DNA from 4 places in the Streptomyces sp. NPDC002926 genome. Region 3 is predicted to be linked to each of the others. Evidence: riboswitches for the same ligand, from Rfam matches in the RefSeq annotation. Region 3 holds a riboswitch; each other region holds the start of a gene.
What was found. A riboswitch is a leader RNA that binds a small molecule or an ion and turns the genes downstream of it on or off. The one in region 3 is predicted to bind cyclic di-AMP.

Region 1 (3,304 bases), on a different contig from region 3:
AGAGGTATCCGCAGAAGCTGTGGGTCGAGCATGTGCACGCGCTGTACGCGCTCCTCGACAGGCTGCGCGCCGCGCATCCCTCGGTCGCCTTCGAGTCCTGCTCGGGCGGCGGCGGCCGGATCGACCTCGGGATCCTCTCCCGCACCGATCAGGTGTGGACCTCCGACAACACCGATCCGCTGGACCGGCTCGCCATCCAGCAGGGCTTCACCCAGCTGCACCCGGTACGGGCCATGGCGGCCTGGGTGACCGACAGCCCCAACGTCCAGCTCAATGGCCGCGTGAGCACACTCCGGTTCCGCTTTGTGAGCGCCATGGCAGGAGTGCTCGGAGTCGGCGGCGATCTCACCGAGTGGAGCGCGGAGGAGCTCGCCGAGGCGCACGGCTGGGTGGAGCTCTACAAGAAGATCAGGCCTGTGGTGCAGCACGGCGAGCTGTACCGGCTGCGGGCGCCGGAGGGCGGACTGAGTGCCGTGCAGTACATACGAGGTGACGAGACAGTCGTCCTCGCCTGGCTCCAGGCGCAGCACTACGGCGAACAGCCGCCCAGGCTCAGGCTGCGCGGGCTCGATCCGGCAGCCGTGTACGAGTGCCCGGACTCGGGCGCTGCGCATCGCGGATCCCTGCTCCTGCACCAGGGGCTGCACACCGGGCTGAAGGGGGACATGGACGCCACGGTGATCCGGCTCCGGCGCCGCTGAGTCGGCGCGGCTGACAGGAGCGGCCCCGGCTGCAATGAATTCCGCCGGCTGCTCCGGCTCAATCCCCGACGAAATTCCGATGGGCGTGGCATGAATTGGGCGGTAAGGGGGGCCGCGGGCTATAAGCAGACCATTGCTATTAAATGCCTGTTATGTCCGAATTGGACGATTAGGCATAACGTGCCCTGTCTGTGGGGGAGAGGTGGCACGGTCCGTGAGCGGGATCATATTCGTGACGGTGCGCGACGGCGCGAGGAAGGTGAATTCCGTTGCCGGGGCGGACGGTGAAGATCATTGATTTACGGAGGGTGACGGGAATTTCGCGGTGATATCAGACGGATCATTGGCGGGCGAAAGCGACAGCTTGTCCCGGTCCACCCATTCGTTTACGGTCACGACCAATCCGGACGGACCGCCTAATCCTGCCGCCGTCCGGAATTCCACCCAACAACGTGCGGCAGGAGCGGGGGACCCAGGTAGTACGCCGATTCCGGACTTCCGGACGGCTTGGGGTGAAGTCGCGCAACTGCGCGGCCGGGCATCTCCAGCCCGAACCCGACAGCTCACCACGCCGGCGCCGGAGAGGAATTCGCCATGCCCAAGAAGGGCAAGCACCGTCGCCCCAAGGTCAGCCCGATCGCGCGCGGATTCGTCACCGCCGGTACGGGTGGCGCCGCCATCGCACTTCCGCTGATAGGCGCCACCGGCGCCCATGCGGCAGAAAAGGCCGCTCCGGCCGTGGCACCGGAAAAGACTGTGACCGCCGCCACATCCTCTCCTTTCTCCGCCGGGTCTGCCACCGCCCACGTGGCGCAGAAGAAGGCCACTCCCACCACCTACTCAGTCGTCCCCGGCGACTATCTGGCCAAGATCGCCGACGAGCACGATGTCCGCGGCGGCTGGAAGAAGCTGTACGCGGACAACCGGGAGCGGGTCGGCGACAACCCGTCGCTGATCCACCCCGGCCTCAAGCTCACCCTCGGCGCGAAGGCGAAGGCGAAGGCTCCGGAGAAGTCGCAGAGCCCGGCAGGCCCGGAGCGGTCCTCCTCGAAGCCGTCCTCGAAGCCGTCTTCGGACTCGGGCTCCTCGGACTCGGGCTCGGCCGTGCAGTCCTCCGCGCCGTCCTCGTCCGGCGACTCGGCGAGCAGCGGCGCCGCCACGCAGACCAGCGCCTCCGGCTTCACCGCCCCCGTCGACGGCGCGACCGTCATCACCCCGTACCACCTCGCCGGTGCCATGTGGGCCAGCGGTTACCACACCGGTCTCGACTTCGCGGCATCCTCCGGCACGACCGTCAAGGCCGTCGGCCAGGGCACTGTCGTCTCCGCCGGCTGGGCCGGTGCGTACGGCAACCAGATCGTCATCCAGCAGAGCGATGGCACCTACTCGCAGTACGCCCACCTCTCCTCCCTCGCCGTCTCCTCCGGCCAGAGCGTGAGCGGCGGCCAGCCGATCGGCCTCTCCGGCACCACCGGCAACTCCACCGGCCCGCACCTGCACTTCGAGATCCGCACCGGCCCCAGCTATGGCTCGGACATCGACCCGGTGGCCTACCTGCGTCAGCACGGCGTCTCCATCTGATCCGTCCGACGCGCGTCGTCGCCCGTCCTCCCCTCGTGCCGCCGCCCGCGGCGCGGGGGGAGTCGGCGTATTCCGGGTTGGACGAATCTTGACCGGTGGTCTATATCACCCCTCGTCAACCCCTCCTTACGGTCGCGTAGGTCACATCCGTAAGGGAAAAATGAGTTCTCGTGTCAGACGATTCGAGAACAGAGAACAGTGGCGTATTCGGGTCGTACGCGGCGATCGGTGACAGCTTCACCGAGGGCGTCGGCGACCCGGGCCCCGACGGGAGGTACGTCGGCTGGGCGGACCGGTTCGCGGTCCTGCTCGACGACCGGATGCCGGAGCACACCTTCCGGTACGCCAATCTCGCCGTACGCGGCCGTCTCCTCGACCAGATCGTCGAGGAACAGGTCCCGCGGGCAAAGGAACTCGCCCCGGATCTGGTGACCTTCTGCGCAGGCGGCAATGACATCATCCGGCCCGGCAGCAACCCCGACGACGTGGCCGAGCGCTTCGAGCGGGCCGTCGCCGACCTCACCGGCTCGGTCGGCACCGTCATGGTGACCACCGGCTTCGACACCCGTGGCGTGCCGGTACTGCGTCATCTGCGCGGCAAGATCGCCACGTACACCGCGCATGTACGGGCCATCGCCGACCGCTACGACTGCCCCGTACTCGACCTGTGGTCGCTCAAGTCCATCCAGGAAAGGCGGGCTTGGGACGCCGACCGGCTGCATCTGTCGCCCGAGGGCCACACCCGGGTCGCGCTGCGTGCCGCCCAGGTGCTCGGACTCGAGGTGCCCGCCGACCCCGACCAGGCGTGGCCGCCCCTGCCGCCGCGCGGACCGTTCGAGGTGCGCCGCGACGACATCAACTGGGCGCGTGAGCACCTGGTGCCGTGGATCGGACGACGGCTGCGCGGCGAGAGCTCCGGCGACCATGTCGAGGCCAAGCGCCCGGACCTGCTGCCTCTGTGACAGCGGAGGGCCGGGGCGTAGCGGGCCCGCCCCGGGTCACCGGGCGTACGGCCCTGGTCA
Region 2 (3,304 bases), on a different contig from region 3:
CTCGAACTCGTACAGGCCGTCCTTGTAGAACTCGGACGCGGCGACGTCGAGCGCGAGCGCGATGTCCTTGCCCGGGGCGTAACCGGCCTGCTTGATGGCCTCGAGGATGAGGTCCAGGGCGGCGCGGTTGGACTCCAGGTTCGGCGCGAAGCCGCCCTCGTCGCCGAGGCCGGTGGAGAGGCCCTTGGTCTTCAGGACGGACTTGAGGGTGTGGTAGACCTCGGCGCCCCAGCGCAGAGCCTCGGAGAAGGACTCGGCGCCGATCGGCGCGATCATGAACTCCTGGATGTCCACGTTGGAGTCGGCGTGCGAGCCGCCGTTCAGGATGTTCATCATCGGAACGGGCAGCAGGTGCGCGTTCGGGCCGCCGAGGTAGCGGAAGAGCGGCAGGTCGGACGCCTCGGAGGCGGCGTGCGCGACGGCGAGGGAGACGCCGAGGATGGCGTTGGCACCGAGGGAGGACTTGTCCGGAGTGGCGTCCAGGTCGAACATCGCCTGGTCGATCAGGCGCTGCTCGGTGGCGTCGTAGCCGACGAGCTCCGGGCCGATCTGCTCGATGACGGCGAGGACAGCCTTCTCCACGCCCTTGCCCTGGTAGCGGTTCTGGTCACCGTCGCGGAGCTCAAGAGCCTCGAACGCACCGGTGGAGGCGCCGGACGGAACAGCAGCACGGCCCGTGCTGCCGTCGTCGAGGCCAACCTCGACCTCGACCGTGGGGTTGCCTCGGGAGTCCAGGATTTCCCGGGCTACGACGACGTCGATGGACGGCACGAGCATCTCCTTCTGGGATGTGACGCTGAGAATGCAGGGTCTCTTGGCCTTGCGACATGAGCCTAACCGGCTCCACGGCGTCGGTCGGCCGTTGCCCGCCCGCTGGGACGAAAAACGGCGCGAAGACTCGCGACGCAGGACAAACAGCACGTGAACTACCTGCGGGTAACGCCACGGGAGCCGACGGAGACACTCGCGGCCACCGGTACCGGCCGGGGACAGAACCCGGCCGGGGACAGACAGAACCCCGGCCCGGCGCGTACGGGGGAAGACGCGCCGGACCGGGGCGTTGGGGACCCGGGGTCAGCTCAGGTGGAGCTGCTGGCCCGGGAAGATCACGTCGGCGCGCTCGACGATGTCCTTGTTGAGGTCGAACAGCTTCTTCCAGCCGCCCTTGACCTTCTGGGTCTCGGCGATCGTGCCGAGGGTGTCGCCCGCCTTCACCTTGTACTCGCCGTCACCCTTCTTGAAACCCTTGGCGGCGGGCTTCGCGGACTTCACCGGGGCGGCGGGGCGCTCGGAGCGCGTGGTGGGGGCCTCGGCGCGCTTCGGGGCGGGCTGCGCCTTCTGCGTGGTGCCGGAGTCGGCGGAGCCGCCGTCGAAGGGGGTGTTGGACAGGCCGACGCCGCAGTTGGGCCAGGCGCCCTTGCCCTGGCCGGCCAGAACCTTCTCGGCGACCGCTATCTGCTGGGACTTGGAGGCCTGGTCGGCGGAGGAGGCGTACGCCGTGCCGCCGTACGCGGCCCAGGTGGAGGCCGAGAACTGCAGGCCGCCGTAGAAACCGTTGCCGGTGTTGATGGACCAGTTGCCGCCGGCCTCGCACTGGGCGACCCGGTCCCACTCGGAGGCGGTCGCGGCGGAGGCCGAGGTGGCGCCCATCAGCGGGGCGGCGACGACGGCACCGGTGACACCGGCGAGCGCGGCGATACGGGCAGTCCGATTGAAGGCGGCCGGGCGGCGGTGCTTGCTCTTGCTGGAAAACAGCATGGAACGACTCCTCACCGACGCCTGCGAGGTGAGCTGTCGGGTTCGGGCCAAGTGAGTTGCCCGGCCGCGCGTCGTGGCGCGCGGCTTCACCCCAAGCCGGTCCGTGGGCCGTTGCGTACTGCTCTCAACGGCCGGGCCCGGCACTTACCTTGGGTCCCCCGCTCCTGCCTTCGGCGCTCTGTGCGAACGACTGCTCCCCCCGACCGGCGGCAGGATTCGGCGTGACGGTCAGTGGTGCCCGCGGTGGCGAGCGGTTCAGACCGTAGACACAGCTCTCCCCGATGTTCAAAGACGAACATCGGGGAGAAATCGCCCATTCCGCCACTCGGGGAACTCTCGTTTTCGCAGGTGAGAAGCGGAACGACCCAATCAGGGGGGCGAGATATGTCAGTTGGGACAAAGAGACCCATGTCTCACTTGGTCAAACTCGGACATATATCCGCTAACTGCCGCTACCTCAGATCCAGATCGAGGCTCTGGCCAGGGTGGATCAGGTCCGGATCGATACCGACGGTCTTCCGGTTCGCCTCGTAGATCGCGGACCAGCCACCGGCCAGCTTCTGCTCGTCGGCGATGGCCCACAGGCTGTCGCCGGGGCGGACGGTGTACTCGCCGGGCACCGCGTCCGCACTGCCTGTCTTGCCGGCCTCGTCACGTGCCGCACCGTCACCCCGCGAGGCATGGCGGGCATCTTCGCGTTGATTGTCCGTATTGCCCGGCTCTGTCTCCTCCGGGGTGCCACGGTGCTTTCCGGTGCCGCTGTCGGCGTCGGCGTCCTGCCCCGTGCCCGGATCCGCCGACCCGGACGGCTGGGTCGACGCCTTGGGGGTCGACGGCGCGGAGGGGTCCGCGGACGGCTCGGCGGACTCGGCGGCCCCGGCGGAGGGCTTCGCGGTCGTGGCCGACTGTGCGGGAGCACTCTGCCCGGGCGACGGCATGGCGCCGGGGTCGACGCCCGTCGCGGCGCCGTCGTTGGCCAGCCCCGCGATCAGCGAACAGGTGGCCCACGCCTGCGGACCCTGCGCGTCGAGGACCTTCTCCGCGACCGCGATCTGCTGGGAGCGGCTCGCGAGGTCGGCGGTGGGCGCGTACGCCGTCCCGCCGAAGTCCTGCCAGGCCTCCTGCGTGAACTGCAGACCGCCGTAGAACCCGTTGCCGAGGTCGGCACTCCACATGCCGCCGCTCTCGCACTCCGCGACGCGGTCCCACGTGGCGGCATCGGCGGCGGAGGCCGACCCGGCGCCGAGCAGCGGGATGGCGATGGCCGATCCCGTCACTCCTGCCGCGACGACGATGGCCGGAGCCTGGCGGGGTCGGCGGTGTCGTCCGTTCCCGGAGCGCATGCGGTTGCCTTTCGCGTGACTACAGACGTGACAACAGCCATGCCTGCGGACCTGCCGCAGACGTGACTGGTGGGACGACGGTGAACGTAGCGGCATTCGAACGTGAGTCACAAGTCGATGCAGCGGAGATAACGTGAAAGTCACAGTCTTGACGCACCGTCAGATTCATCGAGGTGTGAACTCAACGGGCAGAGTGCGCAATC
Region 3 (3,304 bases):
CGTTGACCTCGGTAACCGGTGAAACACCTGCAGACCGGTGAGTGAGTGAGGTTCGCGCATGCCAAGGATGCTTCGGAAAGTCACCGAGCGCCGCCTTCCGGCGGCCGGCTGCTGCCCAGCCTGGCCGGCCGGCCACGGCTCCTTCCAGCAACTCACGCACTAAGGGGCGAGATCATGGACTACTGCCTCCCCTGCCGCCGCGTCCTCAACGGCGCCGTGACGTGCCCGGAGTGCGGCGCATACGACTCCGCAACAGCACCGCCGAGCGATCGGAGCGGCGGTGGTGCTCCGACAGTCGACACGATGGTGCCGGAGATCCTGTTCAGCGAGGGACCGGGCTCGTTCGAGTCCCCCGAGCCTCTCTGGTCCCCCGCTCCCTCGGCAGATGTGCCCGCAGCCCGGGGGCGCCATCCGCAGCGATTGAAGAAGTACGGCGGGCGGACTCTTGCCGCGGCCGCCTTCGCCATGCTCGGCGGTCTGGCCGCCGTATCGCTGCTGCCCGAGCACTCCGCCGGTGCCCCAGGAGCAGCGCCGGGCCCGGAACGGGTATCCCCCGACGAGCCCGAGCCCGAGCCCCACGTCACCAAATCACCGAAAGCCACGCCGGAACGGCCGGCCACGCACCCGGCCCGAGGGAGTGTCCGGGACCGGAGCAGTGGTACGCCTCGGCGCCCCAGCGCGACGGCCACTCACCGGGAATCAGCGGCATCCACGACTCCCACAGCCACCACCAGGCCGCCCGTGAGGGCCAGGCCGACCCCCCGCCCCTCCAGTGGCCGCCCCAGCCACTCGGCCTCGCCGACGCCGACTCCTTCCGCAAGTCCTTCCGGCAGTGTGAGCACCTCACCCACGGGCACTCCTGCGCCGAGCACCAGTGGCCCAGTGACCGATGCCCAGAGGGAACTGACGAAGCTGTTGCTGCCGAAGCGACACTGAAGCGGGGCGGTCGGGGGCACGATCACCAGCAGGTGATCGAAGGTTCGGGTTCGCCGTGCCGCTGGTCGTCGTCGGCAGCCTGGGTGCCGCTCGCCATGACGGAGTAGCCGTCCAGCGCTCCGTTTCGACGGCTGCCCGGTGGCGTGGGAATCGCGGCGGCCATGAGGCTGATGTCCAGGACGGGGCCGTCGTTCGACAGGTCACGGGTCTCCGCCCCGGCACAGACCGAGGGCCGTCGAAGCCTCTGTGCTCGCCGAGTGCCGCACGCCCGTGCCCGCCGAGCGCTGGAGCCGTTCGACACCCGCCCTGCCGCCGGGACCCGGCGGCAGGGCCCCGGCACACCTGCGCCACCCGGGCGCGTACGCCGTGCGGGCAGCGGTGGTCGCCTACCGGTCTCGGGGGGCACGTCGCCACAGGACAGCCAGGCGGAGAGGCGACCCCCAATTACTACCCAAACGGACAGAATCTACCCATAGAGGGCGCTAATGCATTTATAGCGCGAATGTGGGGACTAAATGCTCATCTTCGAGGACAACTCCGCCCATGCATGTCCGGAATGAACGTTTACTCGGCATTGCTCTCGACGTCCATATTGCAGGAAAACATGCGACTTGTCGTGCATTTTCGCGGCGGCGCAGGGCCGGCCATCCCGCATCGAAACCCGTGATATGGGTCACGTCCTCGACAGTGCGCGAAGGGCGCCGATCCGGCCCAGTCCCTTTCCATAGAAGCGAGTTGAGTTTCCCGTCCTCGGTGGATCGCGTGATTTTCCGCGGCTGATTCCGCCGCGCGGATTGCAGTGGTGAATTCAGGGCTTGTTCAATCCAGCGCTTTTCGCTTACGGTCGCCGCAATCCGGACGGAACGCCGAATCCTGCCGCCGCCCGGCAAACCACCCACTCACTTACGGCAGGAGCGGGGGACCCAGGTAAGCCGCCGATCCGGAATCCGGAACGGCTCGGGGTCAAGTCGCATTCCTACCGCGGCCGGGCATCTCCAGCCCGAACCCGACAGCTCACCTCGCAGGCGACGGAGAGGAACTCATCATGCCCGCAAAGGGTAAGCACCGTCGTCCCAAGTCCAGCCCGATCACCCGGGGCTTCGTCGCCGCGGGTGCGGGCGGTGCCGCACTCGTCCTGCCGGTGATCGGCGCGACCACTGCCGGCGCGGCCCAGCCGACGGCACATCCCGTCACAGCCGCAAAGGCTGTGGCCCCGGCCGCCGCGGGCACCACGCACGTCGCCGCGAAGAAGGCCCTGCCCACCACCTATTCCGTCGTCGTGGGTGACTCCCTTGCCAAGATCGCTCGGGCGCACTCCCTGAGCGGCGGCTGGATGCAGCTGTACAAGGACAACCGGAGGGCAATCGGCAGCAACCCTTCGCTGATTCACTCGGGTCTCCAGCTGTCGGTCGGCAAAAAGGCCAAGGTGACCCCCAACACGTCTTCCCCGGAGGATCGGGCCAGCCGCTCCGTGCAGAGGAGCACGCTGGCCACCAAGGGCGCCACCACCGCCACGAAGCCCGCGACCTATGCGAACAACCTCGACGGCTGGATCCGGGAGTCACTCGCCGTCATGGCCAAGCACGGCATCCCCGGCTCGTACGACGGCATCCACCGGAACATCATGCGCGAGTCCTCGGGCAACCCGCGGGCCATCAACAACTGGGACTCCAACGCCGTGGCGGGAACACCGTCCAAGGGGCTCCTGCAGGTCATTGCGCCGACGTTCCTCGCGTACCACGTGCCCGGCACGTCGATGGACAGCTACGACCCGGTCGCCAACATCACCGCCGCGTGCAACTACGCCGCCGACAAGTACGGCTCCATCGACAATGTGAACGGCGCCTACTGAGGCCTGTCACCACCGTCGTGTCACATCTTGCGGATGCGCAGATAGCGCATGACGTCCGGCAGGAGCTGCTTGACAACAGCAGCCACAGCCGTCGCGGCAGTCGCGGCGGCCACGCTGCCAATGATCGTCTTCTTCATGCTCTTCTCCTCACTTCGCAACCTCGCCGACCGCAGCCGGTGGCGCGGACGATTCGTGCCTGCCGTCCCGTACCAGGCCCATGATCAGCCGTACGGCCTCCGGCACGGCGGCGGCAACGGGCGGACTGAGACCGATGCCTTCCTCCACACCGGCGGGTTCACATCCCACTACCAGGGTGCGCCGCGGCGGCCGAGTGCCGGTGCCGGCGCAGAGGGTCCCCAGGAGCGCCAGGACCGCGTCGGGGGACATCCGGTGGCCGTCCAGCAGGGCGGTCTCGGGCTCGATGTCGCCCGCGCTGTCGGCTTCGATCAGATACACCGTGCCGGGCTCGCCACCGCGCGCCGTGGCATCGACCAGGACGAGGGTGTCGTAGCCCTC
Region 4 (3,304 bases), on a different contig from region 3:
TCTCGGCGCCGCGCGCCTCGGCGACCTTGTCCAGCGCGGCGAGCACGGCCACGCCCCGGTCGGTCTTCAGATGCTTGGCCGCTCCCTCGGCACGGGGGCTGAGCACCGTCGCATCCGGCCGGTACTTGCCGGTGAGGAAGCCGGACGCGAGCGCGTAGTACGGGACGGCGGCGAGACCGGCGCGGGCGGCCGTCTCCTGGCGCTCGCCCTCGTACGTCTCACGCGAGACGAGGTTGTAGTGCGGCTGCAGCACGGAATAGCGGGCCAGTCCCTCGCGCTCCGAGAAGTCCAGGGACGCCTGGAGCCGCTCGACGCTGAGGTTGGAGGTGCCGATGGCGCGGACCTTGCCCTCCTTCACCAGCTCGTCGAGGGCGGTGATGATCTCCTCGACGGGGACGGCCGGGTCGTCGAAGTGCGTGTAGTACAGGTCGATGTAGTCGGTGCGCAGCCGACGCAGCGACTCCTCGGCCGCGGCCTTGATCGTGGTGCCGGAGAGGCCCCTGTACCGGGGGTGCGCGCCGACCTTGGTGGCGACGACGATCTCGGAGCGGTTGCCGCGCCCGGCGAGCCAGTTGCCGATGACGGTCTCGGACTCGCCGCCCTCGTTGCCCGGCACCCATGCGGAGTAGGAGTCGGCGGTGTCGATGAAGTTGCCGCCCGCGGCGGCGTACGCGTCGAGCACGGCGAAGGACTGCGTCTCGTCGGCGGTCCAGCCGAAGACATTGCCGCCGAGGGACAGCGGAAAGACAGCCAGGCCCGAGGAGCCGAGGGTGCGGAGAGAAGTCATACGTAGATCAACAGCCGGACCGCGCCGCGCTATTCCGGGGTGCCGGAACCCGGGACCCCCGAACACCGAAGACCGGAACACCGAAAGCCGGAACACCGGGCCCCCGCTACGCGGAAACGCGGCCGCACGGACCGGCAGCCCTGGCGCCGGGGGGTGGGCGCCAGGGCTGCCGGGAACCGCAGCGCGTGATCAGACGGTGAGGCCCTTGCCCTGGAGCCAGGCCATCGGGTCGATGCCCGAGCCGCCGGGGGTGTGGACCTCGAGGTGCAGATGCGGGCCCGTGACATTGCCGGTCGCGCCCACGCGGCCGATCGTCTCGCCCGTCGTCACCTTCTGGCCCGCGCTGACGGACATCGACGACTGGTGGCAGTACCAGACCTCCGTACCGTCGTCGAGCTCCAGGACCGTGCGGTAGCCGTACGAGCCGGACCAGCCCGCAGACTTGACGGTGCCGCCGTGCACCGCCTTGACCGGCGTGCCCGTCGGGGCGGCGAAGTCCAGGCCGGTGTGGTAGCCCGAGGACCACATGGAGCCGGCCTCGCCGAAGGTGGAAGTGATCGTGTACGCGGAGGTGGGCAGCGCGAAGCTCTTGGCCAGGTTGGCGAGCCGCTCCTCCTCCGCCTTGGCCTTGGCGGCCTCGGCCTTGCGCTTGGCGGCCTCGGCCTTGGCCTCCGCCGCCGTCTGCTGCTGCGTCGCCTCCGCCGCGGCCTTCTCGGCGGCGACCTTCTCCGCGGCCGACTTCGCCTCGGCGTCCGCGTCGGCCTGCTGCTGCTCGGCCTGCTGGAGGATGCGGGCGCGCAGGGCCTCACCCGCGCCGCCCACGCCCGATTCCGTGTCTGCCCCGGCGCCGTCGTCCGCGGCGAGGGTCATCGTCGTGAGCGGCGAGGCGTTCACGTTCCCCGACTGCGCGTCGGCGTCGTCGGACATGAAGGAGCCCACGCCCGGCAGTGACTTGGCGTCAGGCAGTTTGTCCGCGATCGAGTCGGGAAGGTCCGGCAGCGATATGGAGACCGGCGGCTTGTCCTGCGCACTGGCCATGCCGCCCGCGCCGACCGCCGCGATCACACCGACGCCGAGCACCGTGGAGCTGCGGGCGAGTCCGCCGCGCTGCTTCATGACACGGTGCCGGCCGCGCACCGGACGGACGGAGTCCTCGGTGGGGTTCCATTCCTCCCATGCCCGCTCCGCTACTTCTTCGCCGAAGAAGTCGGATTGAAAGGGGGTTTCGGGGGCAGGGGCAGGTTTGTTGGACGCCACGGAGGCGTGCTCCTTTCCTTCCTTCTCGCCTACCGGGTTAGCTGACGGGTTCGGAGCAGGAAGGTCTCCTACGAGCGCTTCGACCGCGAAAAGAGCGGCAAAGTATGCCCGATTCACCCCAATTGGTGGTTCCCCGGTTCCCTTGCGGAATTCGGCGCGTGCGCACGGTGCCGTCTCTAGCGACGACTGGGACAACCGCGCTGCGTTATCGAACGTTAATAGACACCAGGGCCCGATTCCAAGCTGTTCCGACTGATCATTAACTTCATCGGCCAGGACTTACCGGGACACAAGCGGCCGGAATCGGGCGACTTGGCCGATGCGCGGACCACACCGCACTTCTGACGGTGCTTCACCTGTTATGCGGAGGGGTGTCCTTCGACTACACACGGTCGCGGCCCGACTCCTCCCGCTCCTCCTTGACCACAGGTACGGTCCCCCGACGCTCCGGTTGCCCGTCCGCCGGGCGGCTGACCGCCAGCAGCGCCATGTCGTCGTTGGTGCCGCCGCCCGTGTACCGGCGTACATCGTCGAGGAGCGCGTCCAGCAGCTCCTCGGGCCCGGAAAAGTGCCGGCCGCCGAGCCGCTCGCCGGGGTCGTAGAAGACATCGTCCGCGTTACGCGCCTCGGACAGCCCGTCGGTGTAGAGGAGCAGCGTGGCCCCGGCCGGGAACGGATACTCGTCCGCCAGATCCGGCAGGGTCCCCAGATCGCCCATCCCCAGCGGCAGCGCGTGCTCAGTCGGCTGCAGCCTGTCCACATCGCCGTCGGGGTACAGCACCAGCGGTTCCGGATGGCCACGGTTCACCACCCGTACCCCGGCCGCACCGCGCGGAACCTCGGCGAGTACGGCGGTGGTGAAGCCCTCGAACACGTCGAGACTGTCCCGCCGCGTGCCCTCGCGAGTGAGCGCCCGCTCCAGGCGTGCGGCGACACCCTCGAGTGATCTCTCCTGCTCGGCGGCCTCCCGGAACGCCCCGATGACCACGGCCACGGCCTCGACCGCCTCCATCCCCTTGCCCCGGACGTCGCCCACGACCAGCCGTACACCGTGCGGAGTGTCCTGTACGGCGAAGAGGTCGCCGCCGACGAGCGCGTCCTTGTGCGCCGCCTCGTACCGCGCGGCGATCCGCAGCCCACCGATCCGGTCGACGGGGGTGGGCAGCACGGCGCGCTGCGCGTTTTCCGCGATGACGCGGGCGGAGGCGAGTCGCTGCCCGCTGAGCCGTACGACCCGGTTGATGAAGAGCGCCAGGCCGG

Region 1: another riboswitch for cyclic di-AMP. It lies ahead of ACWDZ6_RS28970 (M23 family metallopeptidase); the one in region 3 lies ahead of ACWDZ6_RS24280 (transglycosylase SLT domain-containing protein).
Region 2: another riboswitch for cyclic di-AMP. It lies ahead of ACWDZ6_RS18600 (transglycosylase family protein); the one in region 3 lies ahead of ACWDZ6_RS24280 (transglycosylase SLT domain-containing protein).
Region 4: another riboswitch for cyclic di-AMP. It lies ahead of ACWDZ6_RS03260 (M23 family metallopeptidase); the one in region 3 lies ahead of ACWDZ6_RS24280 (transglycosylase SLT domain-containing protein).

What each region holds. Positions count from the first base shown of each region.
Region 1 is NZ_JBSFUK010000031.1:34,109-37,412, forward strand. Features, by position in the region: gene ACWDZ6_RS28965 (alpha-galactosidase) at 1-701, shown strand, start outside; cyclic di-AMP (ydaO/yuaA leader) riboswitch at 1,118-1,291, shown strand; gene ACWDZ6_RS28970 (M23 family metallopeptidase) at 1,296-2,282, shown strand; gene ACWDZ6_RS28975 (SGNH/GDSL hydrolase family protein) at 2,453-3,244, shown strand.
Region 2 is NZ_JBSFUK010000010.1:173,903-177,206, reverse strand. Features, by position in the region: gene eno (phosphopyruvate hydratase) at 1-777, opposite strand, end outside; gene ACWDZ6_RS18600 (transglycosylase family protein) at 1,075-1,758, opposite strand; cyclic di-AMP (ydaO/yuaA leader) riboswitch at 1,762-1,944, opposite strand; gene ACWDZ6_RS18595 (transglycosylase family protein) at 2,211-3,101, opposite strand; gene ACWDZ6_RS18590 (cytochrome P450 family protein) at 3,267-3,304, opposite strand, start outside.
Region 3 is NZ_JBSFUK010000019.1:15,458-18,761, forward strand. Features, by position in the region: gene ACWDZ6_RS24270 (hypothetical protein) at 690-851, opposite strand; gene ACWDZ6_RS24275 (hypothetical protein) at 959-1,099, opposite strand; cyclic di-AMP (ydaO/yuaA leader) riboswitch at 1,819-1,979, shown strand; gene ACWDZ6_RS24280 (transglycosylase SLT domain-containing protein) at 1,982-2,788, shown strand; gene ACWDZ6_RS24285 (DUF6893 family small protein) at 2,809-2,925, opposite strand; gene ACWDZ6_RS24290 (hydrogenase maturation protease) at 2,936-3,304, opposite strand, start outside.
Region 4 is NZ_JBSFUK010000002.1:17,424-20,727, forward strand. Features, by position in the region: gene ACWDZ6_RS03255 (aldo/keto reductase) at 1-787, opposite strand, end outside; gene ACWDZ6_RS03260 (M23 family metallopeptidase) at 977-2,044, opposite strand; cyclic di-AMP (ydaO/yuaA leader) riboswitch at 2,056-2,211, opposite strand; gene ACWDZ6_RS03265 (PP2C family protein-serine/threonine phosphatase) at 2,427-3,304, opposite strand, start outside.